DNA from 2 places in the uncultured Solobacterium sp. genome. Region 2 is predicted to be linked to the other one. Evidence: predicted binding sites of a transcription regulator. Region 2 holds the regulator's gene; the other holds the start of a gene.
The links. The regulator HrcA, encoded in region 2, represses chaperone genes, less so after heat shock. The targets are predictions, from matches to a motif close to TTTTAGCACTNNNNNNNNNNNAGTGCTAAAA.
Positions count from the first base shown of each region.

Region 1: RWM19_RS07500 (Hsp20/alpha crystallin family protein) is a predicted target of HrcA. The motif match lies at 2,532-2,562, and genes of this name have one in related genera.

Region 1 is NZ_CAUQGG010000013.1:8,563-13,545, reverse strand. Features, by position in the region: gene RWM19_RS07510 (DUF4097 family beta strand repeat-containing protein) at 1-162, shown strand, start outside; gene RWM19_RS07505 (Ig-like domain-containing protein) at 321-1,997, shown strand; gene RWM19_RS07500 (Hsp20/alpha crystallin family protein) at 2,061-2,480, opposite strand; gene RWM19_RS07495 (hypothetical protein) at 2,658-3,014, opposite strand; gene RWM19_RS07490 (tyrosine-protein phosphatase) at 3,096-3,863, opposite strand; gene pflA (pyruvate formate-lyase-activating protein) at 3,860-4,588, opposite strand; gene pflB (formate C-acetyltransferase) at 4,681-4,983, opposite strand, start outside.
Region 2 is NZ_CAUQGG010000003.1:151,226-156,208, forward strand. Features, by position in the region: gene RWM19_RS03040 (FtsW/RodA/SpoVE family cell cycle protein) at 1-220, shown strand, start outside; gene rsmD (16S rRNA (guanine(966)-N(2))-methyltransferase RsmD) at 217-777, shown strand; gene coaD (pantetheine-phosphate adenylyltransferase) at 774-1,295, shown strand; gene RWM19_RS03055 (Gfo/Idh/MocA family oxidoreductase) at 1,292-2,260, shown strand; gene RWM19_RS03060 (hypothetical protein) at 2,272-2,475, shown strand; gene hrcA (heat-inducible transcriptional repressor HrcA) at 2,639-3,673, shown strand; gene grpE (nucleotide exchange factor GrpE) at 3,666-4,205, shown strand; gene dnaK (molecular chaperone DnaK) at 4,223-4,983, shown strand, end outside.

The DNA.
Region 1 (4,983 bases), on a different contig from region 2:
GAAACAACAGACTACCATGCAAGTCTCTCCACAAACTTCGGAGATATTGACTTTGACGATGATTTACCATACCAAAAGCTCCGTCATAAAAAATACATTGTCGGTGATGGAAAAGGTGAAATTGTCATCAAAACAAATGCTGGCGATATCGACTTTCACTAACAGCCTACACTAGGCTGTTTTTTATTTGTTGATATATACATAAACAAAAAATAAATCTTAAGGAATACTTTAAAATTGTCACAATTTGTTCGGTATATAATTCACTCGTACATGGCAAATCTAAACACTGTAGAAATCATGGGCGGAAGGAAATATATATGAAAAAGAGGAATTATTTCGCTGTAATTTTATCATTTTTAATGACATTAACAGCTCTTATCAGTTGGACTAAAACAAACGTTATCGCTGATGGTGGTCCAAAACAAGTTGATGCGACAATCACAAACTTTAGATTTATGAATCTATCTAGAACAAATGTTGGAGATATCTACTATACTGATAACTTCTACTTTAACTTAGATTGGGCAACTAATAATACAGGCGCAACATTAAAAGCAGGTGACTACTTCACAATTGATCTGCCTGATACAGTTATGTTCTCAGCAGACTCAAGTCCTGTCGACTTTGACCTCTATGACCAGGATGGATCAGGAGCAGTAATCGCAAGAGCACATATCACTCCAGGTACAACTGGCGCAACCGCAAAAGTAGTATTCACAGACTGGGTTGATAATCGCTACAACGTTAATGGTAATATTCAACTATCTGCTAGATTTGATTTAACAAGGGTTCCTATTAATCAATCTAGTTCATTCACTATTACTGTTAATGCAGGACAACCTAATACATCATCTTCAACGGGTTCCGTCAATGTTGATGGGCCACAGATTTTAAATAATGAAACGCTACATAAATTTGCTTGGTATGACACAACCAACCCAAATATCGCAAACTGGGAAATTCGCATCAACCATAGACAAGCAATACTACCAAATGCAATTATCCACGATACCATCGTTGGCTCTAACGAAAGAATTTTACCAAATACAATTCGCTTATTTACAGTTCAGATGGATCAATATGGTAATGATATTACCGGAACATCAACACCAGTTAACTTAGCAGGAAAACTAACAATGTCTGATAACGACCAGACATTTACAATCAATGTTGGAAATATTAATGGGGAACAGTATCGTCTCACTTATCAATCTACATACACAGAAGGTACTGATTTAAACAACACCCTCACATTAACATCTAATGGTCAAACTTATGATTTTGATGCACACTTTACAAGAGCTTACTCTGGAGGTTCTGGTTCAGGTGACCTCGCACACAAAATCAAATTAACAAAAGTTGACGAAGACGATAACTCAATCACTTTAGCTAACGCAGTATTTACAGTTACACAACCAGATGGTACAACATTTAATCTAACAACAGGCGCAGATGGTACTGTTACTTCTGAAGCTTTAGTACAAGGTACTTATAAAGTAAAAGAGACAACCGCTCCTGCTGGTTATGAATTAAATAACACAGAATATACATTACAAGTAACAGCTACGGATGGTGCGTTACAAACCATCTCCGACAAACCAACCAAGACAAATATCTCTGTCACAAAGACATGGGTAGGTCCAAAAGCAGGTCCTATCACAGTTCACTTATTCGCTAATGGAACAGATACAGGTACAACTCTAACATTAGATGATACAAATAACTGGACAGCTAGTTTCACTAATGTACGTAAGTACGATCAAAGCGGTACAGAGATCCAATACACGATTAGTGAAGATACTGTTAATGGTTATGACGCCACAATCACCGGCAATCAAACAACAGGCTTCACCATCACAAACACAGAGCGACCACAGAATCCTACTACACCAAAGACAAGCGATTCTACAAATATCTATCTCTACATTGGAATGATGTTCGTTGGCATTATCGCTAGCGGTTACCTCTTCTCAAAGAGAAAATCATATAGATAGTTTAAAAGCCATCGCAATACACGATGGCTTTTCTTTTGCACAAAAAAACTGGAATTCTTCCAGTTATAGAATTTCGATAAATTTCTTTGTTTCTTCTTCTTTCTTCTGTTCTGTTGGTAATTCAATCTTTAAGATACCATTATCAAATGAAGCGTGAATATCTGTATCTTTAATTGCATCACCTACATAGAATGTACGAGATGTACTACCACTGAATCTTTCCTGACGTAAGATTCTACCCTTATCATCAGTTTCTTCATCAGAAGACGAACGAGCAGCGCTGATTGTTAGATTACCATTGAATAAGCTAATGGATACTTCATCCTTCTTATAACCAGGAACTTCTACTTCCAAGATGTACTTTCCATCTTTCTCGCGAACATCTGTCTTTAAAATATTATTTCCTGTGAATACTGGAGCTCTAAACACATCATCAAACATATCATTGAATAAATCATTCTTTCTTGTTGTCATATATTTCATATCATATACCTCCTAAGGCCTTTCACCTTACACATACTAATATACTCATATTTTTAGCACTGTCAATACTTAAGTGCTAATTATTTTATAAATTTTTATAAAACTATATTCATAATATATAAAAAGCCTTTATTTAAAGGCTTTTTATCATTATCACAGAAATTAAATGATTGCTAATTAATTTCCGTATTTATATAGAATGAAGGATTCGTCATCCGATTGTAGGTGGATATCTTTTCCTTCTATCGTATAGCGATAGACTTTCGTTTCATCATTCATTGTCATCTCAAGTTGGTTACCGTGGTTCTTCCAGTGAAAGGCAATCTTTGTAAGATCATCATAATAAACGCCTGAATAATCTGGATTAAATTGGATAGTAATATCATCTTCATAATCAGGAAACCAAACCCCTACAAAATCATATTTTCTTGTCTCTTGATAAAAGAAGTTCAGAATAAACAACAATACTAGTATTGGTATTCCATTCTTTAATATCTTCGCTATCAAGTTTTTCTGTTTCTTTGATAGTTCCATTGTATTTCTCCATATGTAATCATATACCTTTCGCAAAATAATACAAAACAACATATAGGAAACGACAGATATTTCTGCCGTTTATTCTGTGTATAAGTCTCTTAGTCTTTGTAATGCGTCTTTATCAAGATTGTATTCTTTTTCAAAGTATTCATCATAGTTTTCATACTTCTCTTTAATACGCTTGAGCGAATAATCAGCGTTGGTATATGTCACTCCCTCGTACGCCAGTAACATACCCGCAAGTTCCCCATCTAATTTTGTCAGTGGGAAATCCTTCCTGAAACGTTCGATATATTCCTTACGGTATTCATTCGTTAACATGTAGTCATACATCGCTGTCTCTTCGTCTACACCAAGTGCTAGTAGAATTAAGATTGCCGCAATTCCTGTACGATCTTTTCCAGCGGAACAATGGAATAGGATTGGTACATTGCCTGCCACAATATCCTCAAACATTCTCTTATATGCATAAGAGAATGGCAAGTTACCATACACCTTATGTGTAAATTCATCATTGCATTCTTTGGAATAGACATTTTCTGCGATGAGTGCAGCTGGCGAAAAGTTTACTTCCGTTCCATCTGCACGTGCCGCAGCAGATGAATGAATGTATTCGGCACCTTTCAACGTTGGATCTGGTGAATCCTTCACTTCTTCCTTTGAACGTAAATCATAAATCTTCTTAATATTTAAAGAATTCAAAATTTTAAGTTCTGCTTGATCAAAGTCCATTAAGCGACTGCTACGAAAGAAATACCCTTTCTTAACATGTTTGCCATTTTGAGTCTTGTAACCACCTAGATCGCGTAAGTTTCTTTTCTTTTCAATGCCGAGAATATCACTCATTTCTTTACCCCCAAAATCCTTTCTGCAGTTTCAATCTGTTCTTTTGTAGGTTGTGGCGTATCCATTAGAGGGTAACTGATACCCATCTTCTCGTATTTCGAGATACCTAACACATGATATGGCAACACTTCTACTCTTTCAACAGAATCTAACGTATCGATAAATTCTCTGAGTTTCTTTAAATCCTCTTCGTTTGCGGTAATGCCTGGAACCAGAACATGTCGAATCCACATTGGAATATGATGATTTGAAAGATATTTCGCACACTCTAGAATATTTTCGTTGGATGCACCTGTTAGATACCGATGCACTTTATCATCAATCTCTTTTAAATCAAAGAGTACCAAGTCTGTTACTTTCATTAATCGTTCAAACTTTGAGAAAAATGGCTCTTCATATGTAAATGGATTGCCAGCTGTATCTAAAGTACAGTGGATACCATGCTTATGTGCTAGTTCAAATAGTTCAATCATGAAATCCATTTGTAATAAAGCTTCTCCTCCAGATACAGTGATTCCACCACCGTTGACCCAGTAGTTTTTATAGCGTAATGCCTTTTGTAATACTTCTTCTGCGGTATAGAGTTCTCCTCCAGCCATCTCCCAAGTATCTGGATTATGGCAATATTTACAACGCATATTACAACCTTTTAAAAATATAATAAATCGTACTCCAGGTCCATCAACTGCCCCGAAGGTTTCAAATGAATGTATGCGTCCCTTCATATTCTCACTCCTTTATATCTTTTTGATAAAAATGACTCTGTAGATAACAGAGTCATTTTACCAAACTATAGTCCTGTTTTACACAAGAACAATTACATATGATCGTGGAATGTTCTTGCGATAACGTCCAACTGTTGTTCTCTTGTTAGAGAGATAAACTTAACTGCATATCCGGAAACACGGATTGTGAAGTTAGCGTATTCTGGCTTCTCTGGATGTTCCATCGCATCAACGAGCTTCTCCTTACCGAAGACGTTAACGTTGAGGTGGTGAGCACCTTGGTCAAAGTAACCATCTAATACGTTTACAAGGTTGTTAGATCTTTCAACATCACTATGACCTAATGCATTAGGATCCATTGTCTGTGTATTAGAAATACCATCTAATGCCCAGTG
Region 2 (4,983 bases):
GATGCGCAGCGAGAAGGGACGTATTATCCTTGTTGGTACAGCAATGTATTTCTTGGTACATATGTTCTTTAATATCGGTGGTGTTACAGGATTAATTCCTCTAACAGGTGTACCGCTGCTCATGGTATCTGCTGGTGGTTCCTCTACGATGTCTATCATGGCTTGTGTTGGTATTTCTCAAGCAGTGATTGCCTCCTATAGACGAGGTGAGATTCGATGAGAATTATCGCTGGTGAATATCGCTCACGCAAGATAGAAACACGTTCTGGGAATCAGACGAGACCTACATTAGATAAAGTTAGAGAAGCTGTTTTTTCATCCCTAGGAGGGATGTTTGATGGTGGCACAGTATTAGATTTATATGCTGGTAGTGGTGCCAATGGCTTAGAGGCACTATCTCGTGGGTATGATTATGCAGTGTTTGCGGATATCTCTAAAGACGCAATTCAGGTTATCCGTAAAAATATAGAGTCATTACGTTGTAAAGAGAAGACGAAAGTCTTACATATGCCTGATAAGAAAGCATTATCACTGTTAAAAACGGAAGGGATTCGTTTTGACTTAGTATATCTAGATCCGCCATATGCAGGACAACGCAATAACGAAATTCTAGAATACTTACAAGAAAACAATATGATTACGAATTATGGTGTAGTTGTTATTGAATCCGCAAAAGAAGATGAATTTAAAAAAGAGTTTGGCTCTTTAAAACCATATAAAGAAGCAACCTATGGTATTACACGTATTACCTATTATCGAAATGAGGTGGAAGGATGAAGGCTTGTTATCCAGGAACATTTGATCCAATTACAAACGGTCATTTAGACATTATTGAGCGTGCATCACGTTTGTTTGATGAAGTTGTGGTATTGATTATGGTTAATCCACGTAAGACATGCTTGTTCAATAGTGAAGAAAGAAAACAGATGGTTATCGATAGTTTGAAGTCCATTGGTAACCCAGAAAATGTAACTGTAATGATTGGTTCTGGTTTAACCGTAGAGTTTGCTCGTAAGATTGGGGCTGCTGTTATTATTCGTGGTATTCGTGCTGTTAGTGATTATGAATATGAACTTGGACAAGCAACCGCGAATATGATGTTGGCACATGAGATTGAAACGGCATTCCTCATCGCCAAACCACAATATTCATTTCTATCTTCTTCTGTATGTAAAGAGATTGCCCTTAACGGAGGAGACTTGTTAAATCTAGTACCTCCGCAGGTAGAGGGACCTCTAAAAGAAAAGATGGCTAAAGTAGCTGAAAACTTAAGGGCTGCACAGGGGCAGATATGATACGTTGGGGAATTATAGGCGCTGGGAAAATTGCCCAGCGTTTTGTAAAGAGTCTAGCACATGAATCAAATAGTGAACTTTATGCCGTTAGTTGTCGTACACTTGCAAAAGCACAACAGTTTGCGGATACATATCACGCTTTAAAAGCGTATGGATCCTATGAAGAACTTTTACAAGATCCAAACGTAGATGCAGTATATATTACCTTGCCACATGGCTATCATTATATATGGTCGATCAAAGCCATCAAAGCAGGCAAGGCAGTACTGGTTGAAAAACCAGCAGGTATAAACGCTTTTGAGATTGAGGGAATCATGGAAGTATTAAAACAACATCCAGTATTATGGATGGAAGCCATGAAGCCTCGTTTTACACCATTGTATCAAAAGATACATAAGCTGATTGAAAAAGGTACTATTGGAGATATTCAGGAAATTCATACCATACTCAATTCTAAACAACCACAAGAAGTCATTGAGAATAGTTACCTAAGTAATCCAGTATATGGAGGAGCTCTTCTAGACTGTGGCTGTTATTGTGCAACATGGATTACAGAATATACCAAAGGTAAACTGCGCATCGATTACATTGATGTAGACTTAGAGGATGGATATGACTTACATACAAAGGTACAGATGCATATAGGCAATACATTAGCCACTCTAGAAACTGCAATCAATCAACCAGAAAAAAAAGAAGTATTGATTAAGGGTACAAAGGGAGAAATCCGTATTCGAGATTTGCATAGACCTATAAGTGCAGAGCTAAAGATTGAAGACAAAGTAGAAGTTATTGATTGTCCATATAAAGTAGATGACTTCTATGGAGAAATATCTCACTTTGTAAACTTACTTGAAAATGGGAAACATAGCTCTCCAGTTATGCCTATCCAAAGTAGTTTAGAAACTGCTATGTTACTAGATCGCATCAAGGATGCGATGACACCAAATCCGATTGAAATATAAGAGGGAAAAATATGGAACTGAAAGAATATTTGCATCAATATGTACGAATCACTAACGATGAAGGATATTCTTTTGATGGATATGTAGCAGAGTTCTTTCGAGGCGAAGATAATGAAGATGGTATCGATAGTATCGGCATTTCAAAGGATGCTGAACATCTTGGAGGAATAGAGATTAGTGAGAATAATATAGTATCTATACAGATAATTAAATGATGAATATTCTTGTTTAGAGCACTAAAAAATAAGCTGATATATAAGGCCGAAAATTTTCGGTCTTTTTTGTTAAAAATTAGCACTAAACTGTTGACAGTGCTAAAGTGTTGGTATACTATATTAGCAGACATTGAAAAAGAGTGCTAAAAAGGAGGTGCTGGAGATGTTGACACCAAGACGAATAGAAATCTTCAAGGCAATTGTTGATGAGTATATTCGTACGGCGGAACCAGTTGGTTCGCGTACATTACAAGAACAGTATGACTTACCATATTCCAGTGCGACCATCCGTAATGATATGCAGGTCTTAGAGGAAATGGGCTATCTGGAAAAGACACATACTTCCAGTGGACGTATTCCTAGTACGATGGGATATAAGTTCTATTGTGAGAACTTATTGAACATGACTGCTGGCATTGATAAACGTATGGAACTCGCAATTCGTAGTGCATTTGATGTGTCTAGTATGAACATTGAGGAGGCGGTTCATCAAAGCTGTGAAATCCTCAGTGAAATGACAAATATGACAGCTGGTGCAATCGGACCAGATTCCAATACGCAATGTCTAGAACACATAAAATTGTTTCCGATTGACACGCGTAATGCGGTATGTGTATTTATCACAAATACAGGACATACCGAAACTAAGAACTTCCACTTTGAAGATGATGTACCATTCAAAGATTTGGAAGCTTGTACAGATATCTTAAACAAGAGATTACAGGGTGTTCCACTTGCGGAAGTACCTGGTCGTATGGAAGATATCAAACCTGATTTATGTAGCGTTGTACATCGCCACGATCTACTCTTTACAGCGTTTGTTAGAGCGTTCGTAAAGTTTGCGAGTGAGAGTGTATACTTCTCTGGAAAAGATCGTGTATTATATCAACCTGAATTTGAAGATATCAACAAGTTGAAACAATTGATGTTGATGTTTGATGATACAAAGGTATGGCGTGGATTAGATTCCAGCGAAAATGCTGTTGCGGTAACTACAACAAAAGGCGCACAGTTAACTTGGTATAACGATTTAGCAGTTGTACGTTCCAAGTTCCATGTTAATGATACGGAAAGTGGAGAGTTGATGGTTGTTGGACCAAGCAGAATGAATTATGAAAAAGTCGTAAATCTAATTGATTATGCGGCACGTTTGATTGAGAAGATGTATAACTCAGGAGGTGAAAGTGGCAATGAGTGAAGATATCAAAAAAACAGAATCTGAAGTTGAAGAAGTAGTTGAAACTGAAACTCCTGAAGTAGTAGAAGAAGTTGATGAAGTTACAACACTTCAAGCAAAGATTACAGAGTTAAGTGAACAGGTAAATGTTCTCAAGAATGAATATGCAAAAGCGTATGCAGATACAGAGAATACAAGAAAACGTCTACAGGCTGATTTTGATAGCCGTACAAAGTTTATGATGAAAAACTTTGCATTAGAGTTGTTACCTGTATTAGATAGTTGCGAAAGAGCGTTAGCGCAAGCAACATCCGATGAAGCATATCGTAAGGGTGTCGAAATGATTTATGGACAACTACAGAATGCTTTAAGTAAAGAAGGTATTACAGAAATTGATGCATTAAACCAACCATTTGATGGTAATTGGCATCAAGCATTGATGACAGAAGCAAGAGAAAATGTCGAACCTGGAACTGTAATTGAAGTATTACAGAAGGGTTATCGTATAAAGGACCGTCTGCTAAGAGCAGCAATGGTCAAGGTTAGTGAATAACTAGGAGGAAGATAAACATGAGCAAGATTATTGGTATTGACTTAGGAACAACAAATAGCTGCGTATCCGTTATGGAAGGTGGCGAAGCAAAAGTAATTGCGAATCCAGAAGGAAACCGCACAACACCATCCGTTGTAGCATTTAAAAATGGTGAACGTATTGTTGGTGATGCGGCTAAGCGTCAATTGATTACAAATAAAGACACAGTATATTCCATTAAGCGTTTGATGGGTACAAATCAAAAAGTAACATTAGAAGGTAAGGAATATACACCACAGGAAGTTTCAGCAATGATTCTTACATATTTGAAGAGTTATGCAGAAGCTTATTTAGGTGAGAAGGTAGAAAAGGCTGTTATTACAGTACCTGCATACTTCAACGATGCACAGCGTCAAGCAACAAAGGATGCTGGTAAGATTGCTGGTTTGGATGTAGTACGTATTATTAACGAGCCAACTGCTTCTGCACTTGCGTTTGGTTCTGACAAAGAAACATCTAAGGAACAAAAGATCTTAGTATATGACTTAGGTGGTGGTACATTCGATGTATCTATCTTGGATATTGCGGATGGTACATTTGAAGTATTATCTACAAATGGTGATACACACTTAGGTGGTGACGACTTCGATGAAGCTATCATCAATTGGTTAGCAGATAACTTCAAACGTGAAAATAACATCGATCTAAGACAAGATAAGATGGCTTTACAGAGATTAAAGGAAGCTGCTGAAAAGGCTAAGAAGGACTTATCTGGTATGGTACAGACACAGATTTCCTT